Regions from separate parts of the Citrobacter sp. ANG330 genome, predicted to be linked through region 2. Evidence: predicted binding sites of a transcription regulator. Region 2 holds the regulator's gene; each other region holds the start of a gene.
The links. Region 2 encodes CRP, which controls carbon source genes, mostly activating them, when cyclic AMP is high. Its sites were predicted from a motif close to ATGTGANNNNNNTCACAT; they were not measured.
Positions count from the first base shown of each region.

Region 1: focA (formate transporter FocA) is a predicted target of CRP. The motif match lies at 2,360-2,377, and genes of this name have one in related genera.
Region 3: ydfZ (putative selenium delivery protein YdfZ) is a predicted target of CRP. The motif match lies at 2,593-2,610, and genes of this name have one in related genera.
Region 4: aaeR (HTH-type transcriptional activator AaeR) is a predicted target of CRP. The motif match lies at 1,877-1,894, and genes of this name have one in related genera.

Region 1 covers NZ_JASJUI010000002.1:540,830-545,044, forward strand. The annotation lists gene QNN88_RS08300 (DUF421 domain-containing protein) at 1-132, opposite strand, end outside; gene ycaO (30S ribosomal protein S12 methylthiotransferase accessory factor YcaO) at 269-2,029, shown strand; gene focA (formate transporter FocA) at 2,436-3,293, shown strand; gene pflB (formate C-acetyltransferase) at 3,350-4,215, shown strand, end outside.
Region 2 covers NZ_JASJUI010000010.1:138,643-142,857, reverse strand. The annotation lists gene QNN88_RS19265 (phosphoribulokinase) at 1-482, shown strand, start outside; gene QNN88_RS19260 (OsmC family protein) at 570-974, opposite strand; gene crp (cAMP-activated global transcriptional regulator CRP) at 1,281-1,913, shown strand; gene QNN88_RS19250 (YccS/YhfK family putative transporter) at 1,965-4,052, shown strand; gene argD (bifunctional acetylornithine/succinyldiaminopimelate transaminase) at 4,119-4,215, opposite strand, start outside.
Region 3 covers NZ_JASJUI010000017.1:17,453-21,667, reverse strand. The annotation lists gene QNN88_RS22305 (MFS transporter) at 1-567, shown strand, start outside; gene QNN88_RS22300 (mannitol dehydrogenase family protein) at 775-2,241, shown strand; gene ydfZ (putative selenium delivery protein YdfZ) at 2,290-2,493, opposite strand; gene QNN88_RS22290 (GntR family transcriptional regulator) at 2,680-3,366, opposite strand; gene ydfG (bifunctional NADP-dependent 3-hydroxy acid dehydrogenase/3-hydroxypropionate dehydrogenase YdfG) at 3,454-4,200, opposite strand.
Region 4 covers NZ_JASJUI010000006.1:269,613-273,827, forward strand. The annotation lists gene aaeB (p-hydroxybenzoic acid efflux pump subunit AaeB) at 1-580, opposite strand, end outside; gene aaeA (p-hydroxybenzoic acid efflux pump subunit AaeA) at 586-1,518, opposite strand; gene aaeX (p-hydroxybenzoic acid efflux pump operon protein AaeX) at 1,526-1,729, opposite strand; gene aaeR (HTH-type transcriptional activator AaeR) at 1,912-2,841, shown strand; gene tldD (metalloprotease TldD) at 2,911-4,215, opposite strand, start outside.

The DNA of each region.
Region 1 (4,215 bases), on a different contig from region 2:
GCCGCGTCGTCCTGTGAGCTTGAGAAACAGATAGACCAGTACGAAGGTATACAGACTGCGTAAAGCTACTTCACCGAGGAATTCCATTGGCACTTTATCGAGTGCCATCCGTTGTAAATCAAACGCTTTCATTTTTATGCTCTTATGGTGGATCACTGCATAAAAGCATAGCCAAAACTTTTATTTGCGCCGCTTCAGTGGTGGCGATAGCGTCAGTCTCGTAAAACCCGTATGATTGCGCGCTTTCCGTACGACAAAAGTGATTTTCATGACGCAAACATTTATTCCCGGCAAAGACGCCGCACTGGAAGACTCCATCGCTCGCTTCCAGCAAAAACTGCTCGACCTCGGTTTCCATATTGAAGAGGCCTCGTGGCTGAACCCGGTGCCAAACGTCTGGTCCGTACACATTCGCGATAAAGAGTGCGCGCTGTGCTTTACCAACGGCAAAGGCGCGACGAAGAAGGCTGCGCTGGCCTCTGCGCTGGGCGAATATTTTGAGCGTCTGTCGACCAACTATTTCTTTGCCGATTTCTGGCTGGGCAAAACCATCGCCAATGGTCCGTTCGTCCATTATCCGAACGAGAAATGGTTCCCGCTGACCGAAAATGACGACGTGCCGGAAGGCTTGCTGGATGCGCGCCTGCGTGCGTTCTACGATCCAGAAAACGAACTGACCGGCAGCATGCTGATCGACCTGCAGTCCGGCAACGAAGAACGCGGCATCTGCGGTCTGCCGTTTACCCGCCAGTCGGATAACAAGACCGTCTATATTCCCATGAACATTATCGGCAACCTGTACGTCTCAAACGGGATGTCTGCTGGTAATACGCGTAATGAAGCGCGTGTGCAGGGACTTTCTGAAGTCTTTGAGCGTTACGTGAAGAATCGCATTATTGCCGAAAGTATCAGTCTGCCGGAAATTCCGGCCGACGTACTGGCACGTTACCCGGCGGTGGTGGAATCTATTGCAACGCTGGAAGCAGAAGGTTTCCCAATCTTTGCCTACGACGGTTCTCTGGGCGGTCAGTATCCGGTGATCTGCGTCGTGCTGTTCAACCCGGCGAATGGCACCTGCTTTGCCTCCTTCGGCGCACACCCTGATTTTGGCGTCGCACTGGAGCGTACGGTGACCGAACTGTTACAGGGCCGTGGACTGAAAGATCTCGACGTCTTCACACCACCGACCTTCGACGATGAAGAAGTGGCCGAGCATACCAACCTGGAAACGCACTTCATCGACTCCAGCGGTCTGATCTCCTGGGATCTGTTTAAGCAGGATGCCGACTACCCGTTCGTTGACTGGCGTTTCTCCGGTACCACAGAAGAAGAGTTTGCGACGCTGATGGCTATCTTCAACGCGGAAGATAAAGAAGTATACATCGCCGATTACGAGCACCTTGGCGTGTACGCCTGCCGGATTATCGTTCCGGGGATGTCTGATATTTATCCTGCTGAAGACCTGTGGTTAGCCAACAACGCCATGGGCGCCCATCTGCGCGAAACCCTGCTCTCACTGCCGAACAGTAACTGGGATAAAGAAGACTATCTCAACCTGATTGAGCAACTCGATGAAGAAGGGTTTGATGATTTTACCCGTGTTCGTGAACTGTTAGGCCTGGCCACCGGTCCGGATAATGGCTGGTACACCCTGCGTATTGGTGAGCTGAAAGCGATGCTGGCGCTGGCAGGTGGCGATCTGGAACAGGCGCTGATCTGGACTGAATGGACGATGGAATTTAATTCATCGATCTTTAGCGCTGAGCGGGCGAATTATTACCGCTGCCTGCAAACGCTGTTACTGCTGTCGCAGGAAGAAGAACGTGAACCGCTGCAGTATCTGAACGCGTTTGTTCGCATGTATGGCGCAGATGCCGTCGAAGCCGCCAGCGCAGCGTTAAGCGGTGAAGCCGCCTTTTATGGCCTACAGCCGGTCGACAGCGATCTGCACGCATTCGCATCACACCAGTCGTTGTTAAAGGCCTATGAAAAGTTGCAGCGCGCAAAATCTTCATTTTGGTCAAAATAAACCCAATTAAACCTACGCTGAGTAGGTTTAAATAATCGTCTGAGCTATATTACGGGGCGCGCTAAGCGCCCCTTTTTACTTATTTTTGAATATCCCAAAATAAATGTAATAACAAGGTTAAATATTGGTAGTTGATATTACATAATTTAATGGATAGTTGTTACTTTACCTGCCAATTACTCCATATTAATTAACCGGCTAACAGCCCCGAAGAGGAAAACTTTCAACTCATTTGCTAAATTTTAAAATTTATTTTTATCAAATTAATCAATAAATTACCCCGAGATTGCATAAAAACCATGCGTATTGCGGGCCTATAAGCCAGGCGAGATATGATCTATATCAATTTCTCATCTATAATGCTTTGTTAGTATCTCGTCGCCGACTTAATAAAGAGAGAGTTAGTGTGAAAGCTGACAACCCTTTTGATCTTTTACTCCCTGCTGCAATGGCCAAAGTGGCCGAAGAGGCAGGTGTCTATAAAGCAACGAAACATCCGCTTAAGACTTTCTTCCTGGCAATTACTGCCGGTGTGTTCATTTCCATCGCCTTTGTTTTCTATATCACAGCCACGACCGGTACAGGTACGATGCCCTTTGGTATGGCGAAACTGATTGGCGGTATCTGCTTCTCTCTGGGGTTGATTCTCTGCGTCATCTGCGGTGCTGACCTCTTTACGTCAACCGTGTTGATTGTCGTCGCCAAAGCCAGTGGCCGTATCACCTGGGGTCAGTTGGCAAAAAACTGGCTCAACGTTTATTTTGGCAACCTGATTGGTTGCTTGCTCTTTGTGCTGTTAATGTGGCTTTCTGGCGAATATATGGTCGCCAACGGCCAGTGGGGACTCAACGTCCTGCAAACCGCCGACCACAAAATGCACCATACTTTTGTTGAAGCCGTCAGCCTCGGTATTCTCGCAAACCTGATGGTCTGCCTGGCCGTCTGGATGAGCTACTCAGGCCGCAGTCTGATGGATAAAGCGTTTATCATGGTATTACCGGTTGCGATGTTTGTTGCCAGCGGTTTTGAGCACAGTATCGCAAACATGTTTATGATCCCGATGGGTATTGTAATCCGTGATCTCGCCACACCGGAGTTCTGGAGCGCAGTTGGCTCGACGCCGGAGAATTTTTCTCACCTGACCGCGATGAACTTCATCACTGATAACCTGATTCCGGTTACGATCGGTAACATTATCGGCGGGGGTTTGTTGGTTGGGTTGACATACTGGGTCATTTATCTGCGTGACAACGATCATCATTAATTGATGTCGCGATACACGCAGTGAATAAAAAATCCACTTAAGAAGGTAGGTGTTACATGTCCGAGCTTAATGAAAAGTTAGCCACAGCCTGGGAAGGTTTTACCAAAGGTGACTGGCAGAATGAAGTAAACGTCCGTGACTTCATTCAGAAAAACTACACTCCGTACGAGGGTGACGAGTCCTTCCTGGCTGGCGCAACTGATGCGACCACTGCACTGTGGGACAGCGTAATGGAAGGCGTTAAACAGGAAAACCGCACTCACGCGCCTGTTGACTTTGACACCTCTGTTGCTTCCACCATCACTTCTCACGACGCTGGCTACATCAATAAAGCGCTCGAGAAGATTGTGGGTCTGCAAACTGAAGCTCCGCTGAAACGCGCGATCATCCCGTTCGGTGGTATCAAAATGGTTGAAGGTTCCTGCAAAGCGTATAACCGCGAGCTGGATCCAATGCTGAAAAAAATCTTCACCGAATACCGCAAAACCCACAACCAGGGCGTATTCGATGTTTACACCAAAGACATTCTGAACTGCCGTAAATCTGGCGTTCTGACTGGTCTGCCGGATGCGTATGGCCGTGGCCGTATCATCGGTGACTACCGTCGCGTTGCGCTGTACGGTATCGACTTCCTGATGAAAGACAAGTACGCGCAGTTCGTTTCCCTGCAGTCCGATCTGGAAAACGGCGTAAACCTGGAAGCGACTATCCGTCTGCGTGAAGAAATTGCTGAACAGCACCGTGCGCTGGGTCAGATCAAAGAGATGGCGGCGAAATATGGCTGCGATATCTCTGGTCCGGCTACTAACGCTCAGGAAGCTATCCAGTGGACCTACTTCGGCTACCTGGCTGCAGTTAAATCTCAGAACGGTGCAGCAATGTCCTTCGGTCGCGTATCCACCTTCCTGGATGCATACATCGA
Region 2 (4,215 bases):
AAGGCCTGCACGGCGGCGTCGTCACGCCCCAGCATGAGGTCGCAAGACATGTTGATCTCCTGGTCGGCGTGGTGCCCATCGTTAACCTGGAATGGATCCAGAAGCTTATCCGCGACACCAGTGAACGAGGCCATTCTCGTGAGGCGGTGATGGATTCGGTGGTCCGTTCGATGGACGACTATATCAACTACATCACGCCGCAGTTCTCCCGCACCCACATCAACTTCCAGCGCGTTCCTACCGTGGACACATCCAACCCCTTCGCAGCCAGGAGCATTCCATCACTGGATGAGAGCTTTGTGGTGATTCATTTCCGCAATCTGGAAGGGATCGATTTCCCCTGGCTGCTGGCGATGCTGCAGGGCTCATTCATTTCTCACATCAATACGTTGGTGGTTCCTGGCGGGAAAATGGGTCTGGCAATGGAACTGATCATGCTGCCGCTGGTACAGCGACTGATGGAAGGCAAGAAGATCGAATAAACGGTGGGGAGTGCCCGATGGCGCTGCGCTTACCGGGCCTACGACAGGAGTAGGCCTGATAAGCGCAGCGCCATCAGGCAATGATCATCAGGCAGCAATCACTTCGTACGAATGGGTAATGTTAACCGCTTTTCCCAGCATCAACGCCACAGAGCAATACTTCTCTGCCGACAGATCGACCGCCCGCGCAACGGCGGCATCCTTCAGATCGTGGCCGGTGACAATAAAGTGCAGGTTGATGTGAGTGAACAGGCGTGGCGCCTCTTCCCGACGTTCTGAAGTCAATTTCACTTCGCAGTTCGTCACATCCTGACGGCCTTTTTGCAGGATAGAAACCACGTCAATGGCGCTGCAACCGCCAGCCGCCATCAACACCATTTCCATCGGGCTCGGTGCTTTATCACCAGAGTTACCGTCCATCAGAATCTGATGCCCGGAAGCGGACTCACCCAGGAAGGTTAACCCCTCAACCCATTTAACACGCGCTTGCATATTTTTTAACTCCAGTGCGTTAATTTTCCTGACAGATTACGCGTACATAACAATTCTCGCAACGGAAGGCGACCTGCGTCATGCTGAAGCGAGACACCAGGAGACACACGGCTAAAGCTATGCTAAAACAGTCAGGATGCTACAGTAATACATTGACGTACTGCATGTATGCAGAGGACTTCACATTAAAGGCTGCAGTTCGTTTTTGACAGTCTCTTCCCAGGACGCGGGAAGCACATTTTTGCAACCCCAGAGACAGCGGATTTTTTGGCTCTGGAGACAGCTTATAACAGAGGATAATCGCGCATGGTGCTTGGCAAACCGCAAACAGACCCGACACTCGAATGGTTCTTGTCTCATTGCCATATTCATAAGTACCCGTCCAAGAGCACGCTGATTCACCAGGGTGAAAAAGCGGAAACGTTGTACTACATCGTTAAGGGCTCAGTGGCAGTGTTGATTAAAGATGAGGAAGGGAAAGAAATGATCCTTTCTTATCTGAATCAGGGTGATTTCATTGGCGAACTGGGCCTGTTTGAAGAAGGCCAGGAACGTAGCGCATGGGTTCGGGCGAAAACAGCGTGTGAAGTGGCTGAAATTTCCTACAAGAAATTCCGCCAGTTGATCCAGGTGAACCCGGATATTCTGATGCGCCTGTCTTCTCAAATGGCTCGCCGCCTGCAAGTCACTTCAGAGAAAGTCGGTAACCTGGCCTTCCTCGATGTGACCGGTCGTATCGCCCAGACGCTGCTGAATCTGGCGAAACAGCCTGATGCAATGACTCACCCGGACGGCATGCAGATCAAAATCACTCGCCAGGAGATTGGCCAGATCGTTGGCTGTTCTCGCGAAACCGTTGGTCGTATCCTGAAGATGCTGGAAGATCAGAACCTGATCTCCGCTCACGGTAAAACGATCGTCGTTTACGGCACTCGTTAATCTCATCGGAAATGGCGCGCTACCCGGTAGTGCGTCATTTTTGTTTTGCCAATGTGGCGCAGACTGATTTATCACCCAGAAATCAACTATGCACTACGTCAAACGCTGGTGCTCTGTTTGCCCGTGGCCGTCGGCCTGATCATCGGGCAGTTGCATCTGGGTTTGCTCTTCTCTCTCGTTCCCGCCTGCTGCAACATTGCCGGGCTTGATACACCGCACAAACGCTTTTTCAAACGCCTGGTGATTGGCGCGTCGCTGTTTGCCGGATGCAGCCTGATTATGCAGCTGCTACTGGCGCAGGCGATCCCGTTGCCGCTGATCCTGACCGGACTCACATTGATTCTCGGCGTCACCGCGGAACTGAGTTCACTGCATGCCCGCCTGCTGCCCGCCTCGCTGATTGCCGCTATTTTTACGCTGAGCCTGGCAGGAAATATGCCGGTCTGGGAACCGTTGCTGATCTACGCGCTGGGCACGCTGTGGTATGGCTTATTTAACTGGTTCTGGTTCTGGCTGTGGCGCGAGCAACCGCTGCGCGAGTCGCTAAGCCTACTGTACCGGGAACTGGCGGATTACTGCGAAGCCAAATACAGTATGCTGACTCAGCACACCGATCCGGAAAAAACGCTACCGCCGCTGCTGGTCCGCCAGCAAAAAGCCGTCGACCTCATCACCCAGTGTTATCAGCAGATGCATATGCTGTCGGCGCATCACAACAATGACTACAAACGAATGCTGCGCGCCTTTCAGGAAGCGCTGGATTTACAGGAACATATCTCAGTGAGTCTGCACCAGCCGGAAGAGGTGCAAAAGCTGGTCGAACGCAGCCACGCTGAGCAGGTGATTCGCTGGACGGCGCAAACCGTCGCCGCGCGGTTGCGGGTACTGGCGGATGACATTCTGTATCACCGACTGCCGACCCGTTTCTCTATGCAAAAGCAGATTGGCGCGCTGGAAAAAATTGCTCATCAGCATCCGGATAACCCCGTCGGGCAGTTCTGTTACTGGCACTTCAGCCGTATCGCCCGGGTGCTGCGCACTCAACGACCACTTTACGCCCGCGATCTGATGGCTGACAAACAGCGCCGTCTTCCGTTGCTTCCTGCGTTGAAAAACTACCTTTCCCTGAAATCACCAGCGCTACGCAACGCCGGGCGTATCAGCGTCATGCTCAGCATCGCCAGTCTGATGGGAACCGCGTTACACCTGCCGAAACCGTACTGGATCCTGATGACCGTGCTGTTTGTCACGCAGAACGGTTATGGCGCCACCCGCGTGCGTATTCTGCACCGTTCGGCGGGTACGCTGGTGGGGCTGATTATTGCAGGCGTGACGCTGCACTTTCATATTCCTGAAGGATATACGCTGGCCCTGATGCTGGTGATCACCCTGGTCAGCTATCTGACTATCCGTAAAAACTACGGCTGGGCGACGGTGGGATTTACCGTCACGGCGGTATATACCCTGCAGCTACTGACGCTGGACGGCGAGCAGTTTATTATCCCCCGGTTTGTCGACACGGTGATAGGCTGCCTGATTGCATTTGGCGGCACCGTCTGGCTATGGCCACAATGGCAGAGCGGGCTACTGCGTAAAAACGCCCACGATGCGCTGGAGGCCGATCAGGAAGCTATTCGTCTGATTCTGAGCGACGATCCGCAGGCTACACCGCTGGCTTATCAGCGTATGCGAGTCAACCAGGCGCACAACACACTGTTTAACTCACTGAATCAGGCGATGCAGGAGCCGGGCTTCAACACGCACTATCTGGCGGATATGAAGCTGTGGGTGACGCACAGTCAGTTTATTGTTGAACACATTAACGCCATGACGACATTGGCGCGTGAACATACGATGCTGACGCCGGAACTGGCGCAGCGATATCTGCAATCGTGCGAAATTGCCATCCAACGCTGTCAGCAACGACTGGAGTACGACGGGCCGGGCAGTTCCGGAGATGTAAATATTCTGGAGGCGCCCGAAGCGCTCACCCACGGGCCCTTAAGCACGCTTGAACAGCATCTGCAACGCGTGCTGGGGCACCTGAACACGATGCACACTATCTCGTCTGTCGCATGGCGTCAGCGGCCGCACCATGGGATCTGGCTCAGCCGCCGGTTACGGGATATGCGGGGTTAACATGGATTGCCGGATACGCGCGTTATCGATGAAGGCAGGATAAGCGCAGCGCCATCAGGCAAATCGTTAACCAACAACCCTGGCAACAGCCTGTGCAAAACGCTGCATCCCTTCGTCGATATCCGCTTCTTCCACCACCAGCGACGGGGCAAAGCGCATCACA
Region 3 (4,215 bases), on a different contig from region 2:
GCCTGTACCTTCGCGATGTTCACGGTGATCGTCCTGGCGTATGGCAAAGCTAATAATCTGGATGCCAATATCTTAATGGAAACCATGATTATTGCGGTGGTAATCGAAGTTCTCGCGATACCGATGATGGGCGCGCTCTGCGACAAAATTGGTCGTAAGCCGGTGTATATCATGGGCGCGATGATCCAGGTCATTATGATCATTCCGTTCTTCCTTGCCATTAATCAGGATAGTTTCTGGTTAACGCAACTGGTGATGATTATCGTCATTAGCTTTGGTCACAGCATGTGCTATGCGCCACAGGCGTCGTTCTTCCCGGAACTGTTCCCGACGCACATTCGTTGTAGCGGCATCGCTTTAATCTGGCAATTAGGCTCTCTGATTGGTAGCGGCGTGCTGGGGCTGGTAGCGGTGAAGATTCTGCAGGTCACCGGTGGACATTACTATGGGTTAGCAAGCTATGTGATTGTCCTGGGAGTCGTTTCCATTATTGGTCTGCTCATGATGCCGGAAACCGCGCCTGTGCGACTCAAGCGTGAATATCAGGAGTGGCATAAGCACGATTAAGAGAACAATACCCTAATGGCTGCAGGGAGGCAGCCAGCGCTCAGCCCAGGGCTCGATCCCTGGGCGTCAGGCTCAGAAATCGCATCCTGTCACATAACTTTTAAATGATGTTATACCAATTAGCGAAACATTAATTCAAATCAAAACATACAACCATACAGGCGTTACTCTGGGACCGTCCTGATTCCATTCAAAGTAGGTCATACAATGCAAAACAAGCTCTTAACGGCAAACGCGACGCTTCCTGACTACGATCGCAGCCGACTGATCCCGCGTATTGTTCATCTTGGTTTTGGTGCTTTCCACCGGGCGCACCAGGGCGTGTATACCGATATTCTGGCGGCAGAGCACAACAGCGACTGGGGATACTGCGAAGTGAACCTGATCGGCGGCGAACAGCAGATAGCCGATCTCAAACAGCAGGATAATCTCTATACCGTGGCGGAAATGTCCGCGGATGCCTGGACGGCAAGGGTCGTGGGCGTGGTGAAAAAAGCGCTGCATGCTCAGGTCGACGGGCTGGAGAGTGTGCTGGCAGCGATGTGTGAACCGCAGGTTGCCATTGTTTCCCTGACGATTACGGAGAAAGGGTATTGCCATTCCCCGGCGACCGGACAACTGATGCTGGATCACCCGATGATCGCAGCCGATCTGCAAAACCCGCATCAGCCGAAATCTGCGCCTGGCGTAGTGGTGGAAGCGCTGGCGCGTCGTAAGGCGGCGGGCTTAGCGGCTTTCACGGTGATGTCCTGCGACAACATGCCGGAGAACGGTCACGTGATGCGTAACGTGGTCACCGCCTATGCGCGCGCTGTGGATGCTGAACTGGCCGCCTGGATCGAACAGAATGTGACGTTCCCGTCGACGATGGTTGACCGTATCGTTCCGGCCGTTACCGCCGACACGCTGGATAAAATTGAAAAACTGACCGGTGTACGCGATCCGGCGGGAGTGGCGTGTGAGCCGTTCCGTCAGTGGGTGATTGAAGATAACTTTGTTGCCGGTCGCCCTGAGTGGGAAAAAGCGGGGGCAGAACTGGTCTCTGACGTGATCCCCTTTGAAGAGATGAAATTGCGGATGCTCAACGGCAGCCACTCATTTCTCGCGTATCTGGGCTATCTTGCGGGTTATCAGCACATCAATGACTGTATGGGCGATGAGAACTATCGCGTTGCAGCCCGGGCGCTGATGCTCAACGAGCAGGCGCCAACGCTGAAAGTGCAGGGTGTGGATCTGACGCGTTATGCCGATCTGCTGATCGAACGCTACAGCAACCCGGCGCTGCGTCACCGCACCTGGCAGATTGCGATGGACGGGAGCCAGAAATTGCCTCAGCGGATGCTGGATTCAGTGCGCTGGCATCTGACCCACAACAGCCGTTTCGATTTGCTGGCGCTGGGCGTGGCGGGCTGGATGCGCTATGTCGGCGGCATGGACGAGCAGGGGAGTGCCATTGAAGTGAACGATCCGCTGTTGCCGGTTATCCAACAGGCGGTGCAAAACAGTGCGGAAGGTGAAAGCCGCGTTGAAGCATTGCTGGGTATTGATGCGATCTTTGGGAGCGAACTGCCGAAGGTGGCATTGTTCACGCAGGCGGTGAAAGAGGCGTATCAGACATTGCTGGCGGAAGGGGCGAAAGCTACCGTGGCTAAATATGCGGCGAAAGTGAAGTAACGCGTTCAGGACTGCCGGATAATCAGGCATTATCCGGCACTCACACCATTAGTTCATGCCGAGACGAATCAATTCTACCGGGGCAAATTTGCCTTCACAGCCTTCCACTTCAACTGTTTTTTCACGACGAATTTGCGCTGCATCCAGGCCTTCAGTCTCAATGGCTTTGATGCGACCGGTATGGCCGGTGCCACTGATCATCACGCGGCTGCCTGTGGTGATTGCGTTACGGTTACGATCGTATGTCATCATGGTATTTTCTCCTTTCTAACTTACCGTCAAAGCCCGTGGGCTCTGGTCCCACGTAACGGGCGCTATATAAATACGCTTATCAGTCAGGATTTTTTTTGTTTTTGATCAATCTCACATCTTTTTTGATGCAGGCATGCAGGGGAGAACTCGGGGAAGCCTCATCTCTCGAAAAATGAGGCAGAGGAATTACTCTTCGCTGAACCAGTCGCTGTTTTCCTGGCGGATCAGCAGGACCGACTCGCCGATCTCTTGCAGATGCTGAGTCATCGCTTTCTCAACGGCATCAGCGTCGTGCTTTTCCAGGGCGGCAAAAATATCCAGGTGCTGACGGAGCAACATTTCAGGCGGAGAGACGTGATCGAGGCTCATGTAGCGCACACGGTCGATGGTGGCCTTGATATTTTCGATGGTGTCCCAGGCCAGCTGACAGTCCGCAATGGTTGCCAGCTTCTGGTGAAAATTGTCATCCAGCTCGAAAAAATCATTCAGTTGTTTGCGCTCAATGGCAATCCGCTGCTGATTAAGATTCTGCTCAAGCTGATAACACTGGCTGTCGGTGATTTGGGCTGCGGCCCGCCGCGCCACCGCGCATTCGATAGCCTGACGGACAAAACAGCCGTTTCGCACCTGCGAGAGGGAGATCTTGTTGACGTAGCTGCCGCGCTGGGGACGGATCTGGATCAAGCCGTTTTCCGCAAGCTTAATAAACGCTTCGCGCACCGGTTGACGAGAGACATCGAAGCGAACAGACACCTCTTTTTCGGACAGCGGCGTACCCGGCGCAATAAGGCAGTGCACGATGTCACGGCGAAGAATGCGATAAATCTGTTGATTTACCGGTTGTGTTGGGTTGAGTTGCGTTTCGACGGTCATTCGCTCTTACTTTTTAGAAAGTTAACCCACAAATTCTACCACTTTTTTGGCGTGAGCTATACCCGGCCCGCAGGCCGGGAGGCAAAATTAACCGCGATGAACGCTCAGTCCGGCAAAAGATTGCGTCACTGGCATCATTTCTACCGTATTGATGTTGACATGGGCAGGCAGGGTGGCGACCCACCAGACCGCTTCGGTCACATCTTCCGGCGTCAGCGCCGTGGTGTTCTCATAGGTTTTGCCCGCTTTATTGTCATCGCCTTTAAAGCGCACGTTGGAAAACTCCGTACCGCCGACCAGACCAGGCTCGATATCCGTGACGCGAACGGCCGTGCCGTGCAGGTCGGTACGCAGGTTCAGACTGAACTGACGTACAAACGCCTTGGTCGCGCCATACACGTTGCCGCCAGCATAAGGCCAACTGCCTGCGGTAGAGCCGATGTTGATGATATGCCCACGGTTACGCTCAACCATGCCTGGCAGGACGGCGCGGGTCATGTAAATCAGCCCTTTGTTGTTGGTATCGATCATGGTTTCCCAGTCTTCCACGCTGGCTTTATGCGCCGGTTCCAGACCCAGCGCCAATCCGGCGTTGTTGACCAGCAGGTCGATGTCACGCCATTCGGCAGGCAGTGATGCCAGCATCTCTTCGATGGCTGCGCGGTTGCGGACATCCAGTTGTGCGATCAGCACGTTATCGCCCAACGACTCTTTTAACTCTTGCAGGCGTTCCTGGCGACGGCCAGTGGCAATGACTTTATGCCCGTTCTCAACAAAACGACGTGTAATGCATTCACCAAAACCTGCGGTTGCTCCGGTTACTAAAACGATCATCTCACTGTTCCTCAA
Region 4 (4,215 bases), on a different contig from region 2:
ACAACTGCATCAGTTGGTACTGCGCCACCAGCAGGCTATCCAGTTCGCGATCCACCTCTTGTTTGATCGATCGCGGAGAAAAAAGCAGATCCGCCATAATGGCGCAGACAATACCAATGACAATCTCGCTACAGCGTTCTACGGCAAATTGCGGCGTCAACAGCGGTTCAGTCTGAATGGTAATGACGATAATCAACGCGGTATAGCCCGATAAGCCCCACGCATAGGAATTCTCAACGCGTACCAGCGAGGAGATCCAGGTACAAAACCCCGCCCAGATACAGCACACCAGAATCATCAGTAGCGGTGCGCGAATCATTGCAATGATAATGATCAGCGCCGCAATGCAGCCAATGAAGGTGCCAACAATACGCAGCATCCCGCGATAGCGGATTGCGCCGGAGTACGGTTCGCCCCCCGCCGCAAAAGCCGGGCCTGCCGCGACTATCGCCGCCGTCAGCACCGCCCAGCGCGGTGTTTCAAGCTGAAAGTGAAAGCCAACAAACAGCGCGAGGACAATCGCACTGGCCAGTTTGACCGCAAAGCGAATGTGCTGGTTGGCAATGGAAAAAATGCCCATCGCGATTAACCAAACTCGCGCAGACGGTGCGCCATTTTACGGAAGAACGAGTCGTTATTTTCATCACGATCCTGCTTGCCGGTGATCACTACCGTCGCCGTGGTACCGGCAGGCCACAGATTTTCCCGCTGATCGTCAAGCTGGATACGCACCGGAACGCGTTGCGCGAGACGTACCCACTCCAGATTCGAATCGATCGTCGCCATGCCTTTGTCGTCGCGGGTACTGCTGGCGTTAGTGACCCCTGCCGCGATGCTATCGACCCTCCCTTTTAATACCTTGTTGCTACCCAGCGGGGTAATTTCTGCACGATAGCCTGGGCGAACGCCTTCCAGTTTGGTCTCTTCCATATAGGCCAGTACGTAAAACGTATTTTGTTTCACCAACGCCACTGCAGTAGAGCCGCGCGTAATAAACTCACCGGTATAGACGTTCAGGTTGGTCACCCAGCCATCCGCTGGAGCGCGAATAACGGTACGTTCGAGATCCAACTTTGCGAGATCGCGGGTTGCCTGCGCTTTGGCAAGCTGATGCAATACGGTTTGCAGGACGTTATTAGCCTGGTCAATCTCTTCGCGGGACATCGCCTGCACGCCAAGACGGTTACGACGCCCGGCTTCCTGACGTTTTTCTTGCGCCAGCACCTGGTAATACGCAACATCAGCTTCGGCCTCTTCCAGCGCTTTTTTGTAACGCGGCTGGTCGATGGTGAACAGCACCTGATCTTTTTTCACCAGTTCGTTATCGCGCACGTTAACGTCGGTGATAAGCCCAGCGACATCCGGCGCGATCGCCACAACGTCGGCGCTAAAGCGGGCGTCACGCGTCCACGGCGATTCGGTGTAATAGACCCAGGCGCGGAAGATTGCGATGAACGCCAGGATGACCAGAACGAGGGTAATGGCCGTACGGGAGATTTTTCTTGTTAGTGTTTTCACTTCAACCTCAAACGAACAGGCGCGATATCAAGTAAAAGAGACAGCAATACAGCGCAGTATTAAACAGAGCCGGATGCCAGACAAAATCATAGATGCCTGTAGGCGCCAGCACCCGGCGTACCAGCCAGAAAATCGCCAGTGAAAGAAGCAATTCAAAGAATATCGGTGGGAAGGAGAGACCAAACACCACGATAACGGGAAACAGACTCATGTTGACCTTGATTATAAAGAGAGTGCAGGCGATACGGTTTTCAGCCAGTGTCGACGCCATGAAGGGCAAGGAAAGCCAGGCGAGAGCGACACGGCCTTTATATGAATAATAATATATTACCGTAACTGTTATGCTGTTATCTATAATATGTGATCTAAATCACTTTTAAGCCAGAGTGAATAATGGAACGACTAAAACGCATGTCGGTGTTTGCAAAAGTGGTGGAATTTGGTTCCTTCACCGCCGCCGCCCGCCAGCTACAAATGAGTGTTTCGTCCATCAGTCAGACGGTATCGAAACTGGAAGACGAGTTACAGGTCAAGCTGTTAAACCGCAGCACACGCAGCATCGGGCTGACCGAAGCCGGTAGAATTTATTATCAGGGCTGTCGGCGGATGCTGCATGAAGTGCAGGATGTTCACGAACAGCTTTATGCCTTTAACAACACGCCTATCGGTACGCTACGTATTGGCTGTTCTTCAACCATGGCACAAAATGTTCTCGCCGGGATCACCGCGAAGATGCTCAAAGAACACCCTGGCCTGACGGTCAATCTGGTCACCGGCATCCCGGCGCCCGATCTGATCGCGGATGGTCTGGACGTGGTCATCCGCGTGGGTGCCCTGCAGGATTCCAGTCTGTTTTCCCGCCGCCTGGGGGCAATGCCGATGGTGGTATGTGCGGCGAAAAGCTATCTTACCCAGTACGGTATGCCGGAAAAGCCAGCCGATCTTACCAACCACTCATGGCTGGAATACAGCGTGCGCCCGGATAATGAGTTCGAACTGATCGCGCCGGAAGGGATCTCCACACGCCTGATCCCGCAGGGACGGTTTGTGACCAACGATCCCATGACCCTCAACCGCTGGCTCACTGCGGGTGCGGGTATCGCCTACGTCCCGTTGATGTGGGTCATCAATGAGATCAATCGGGGAGAACTGGAGATCTTACTGCCGCGTTATCAGTCCGATCCGCGTCCGGTTTATGCGCTGTACACCGAAAAAGACAAGCTGCCGCTGAAGGTGCAGGTGGTGATTAACTATCTGACCGACTATTTCATCGACGTGGCGCAGTTGTTCCAGGGAATGCATGGGCGAGGAAAAGAGAAGTAACAAATTGCCCGGTAGCGCTACCGCTTACCGGGCCTACGGATACATCAGTGGTCATTCGACAACTGACAATCAGGCCGTGCCGCCGACCGTCAGGTTATCCACTTTTAGCGTCGGCTGACCCACACCAACTGGCAAGCTCTGGCCTTCTTTACCGCAGACGCCAACGCCGTTATCCAGCTTCAGATCGTTGCCCACCATTGAGATCTGCTGCATCGCTTCGATACCTGAACCAATTAGCGTCGCCCCTTTCACCGGCTTTGTCACTTTACCGTTCTCGATAAGCCAGGCTTCCGAGGTCGAGAAGACAAATTTGCCGGAAGTGATATCCACCTGACCACCGCCAAAGTTTGGCGCGTAGATGCCATACTCTACGGACTCAATGATCTCCTGCGGCGTGGATTTACCCGGCAGCATATAGGTGTTAGTCATGCGCGGCATCGGCAGATGTGCGTAAGACTCCCGGCGGCCGTTTCCGGTCGGCGCAACACCCATCAGGCGCGCATTCAGTTTGTCCTGCATATAACCTTTCAGAATACCGTTTTCGATCAGCACGTTGTACTGACCCGGCGTGCCTTCATCGTCAATGGCCACAGAACCCCGGCGGTCCGCCATCGTGCCATCGTCCACCACGGTGCACAGTTCAGAGGCGACCAGTTCGCCCATATGACCGCTGAATACTGACGTACCACGACGGTTAAAGTCTCCTTCCAGACCATGCCCCACGGCTTCATGCAGCAGCACGCCCGGCCAGCCAGCACCTAATACCACGGGCAGCGTCCCGGCTGGCGCCGCAACGGCGGACAGGTTCACCAGTGCCATACGCACGGCCTCTTTCGCCCAGGCGTCGGCGCGGACGTCACCATCCAGATCTGCAAGGAAATAATCGTAGCCAAAACGCCCGCCGCCACCGCTGGCGCCGCGTTCACGTTTACCGTCTTCTTCCACCTGCACGCTGACCGACAAACGCACCAGCGGACGCACATCAGCGGCCAGCGTTCCGTCGGTAGCCGCAACGAGGATCAATTCATATACGCCGGTCAGGCTCGCCGACACTTCCTGCACTCGTTTATCCGCTTCGCGGGCAACTTTATCCACACGGCGCAGGATATCGAGCTTTTCTTCGCGGCTCATGCTTTGCAGCGGATCGACAGCGGTGTACAGCGCCGGATACTCCACGGCACCGAGAGTCTTCACTTTTCCGTCGCCGCTGTCACGCACGATGGTCCGCGCAGCGCGTGCGCTCTGTTCCAGCGCCTGCAAGCTAATCTGATCAGCATAGGCAAACCCGGTTTTTTCACCGCTCACTGCGCGAACGCCCACGCCCTGATCGATATTGTAAGAACCATCTTTAATAATGCGGTCTTCTAAAACCCA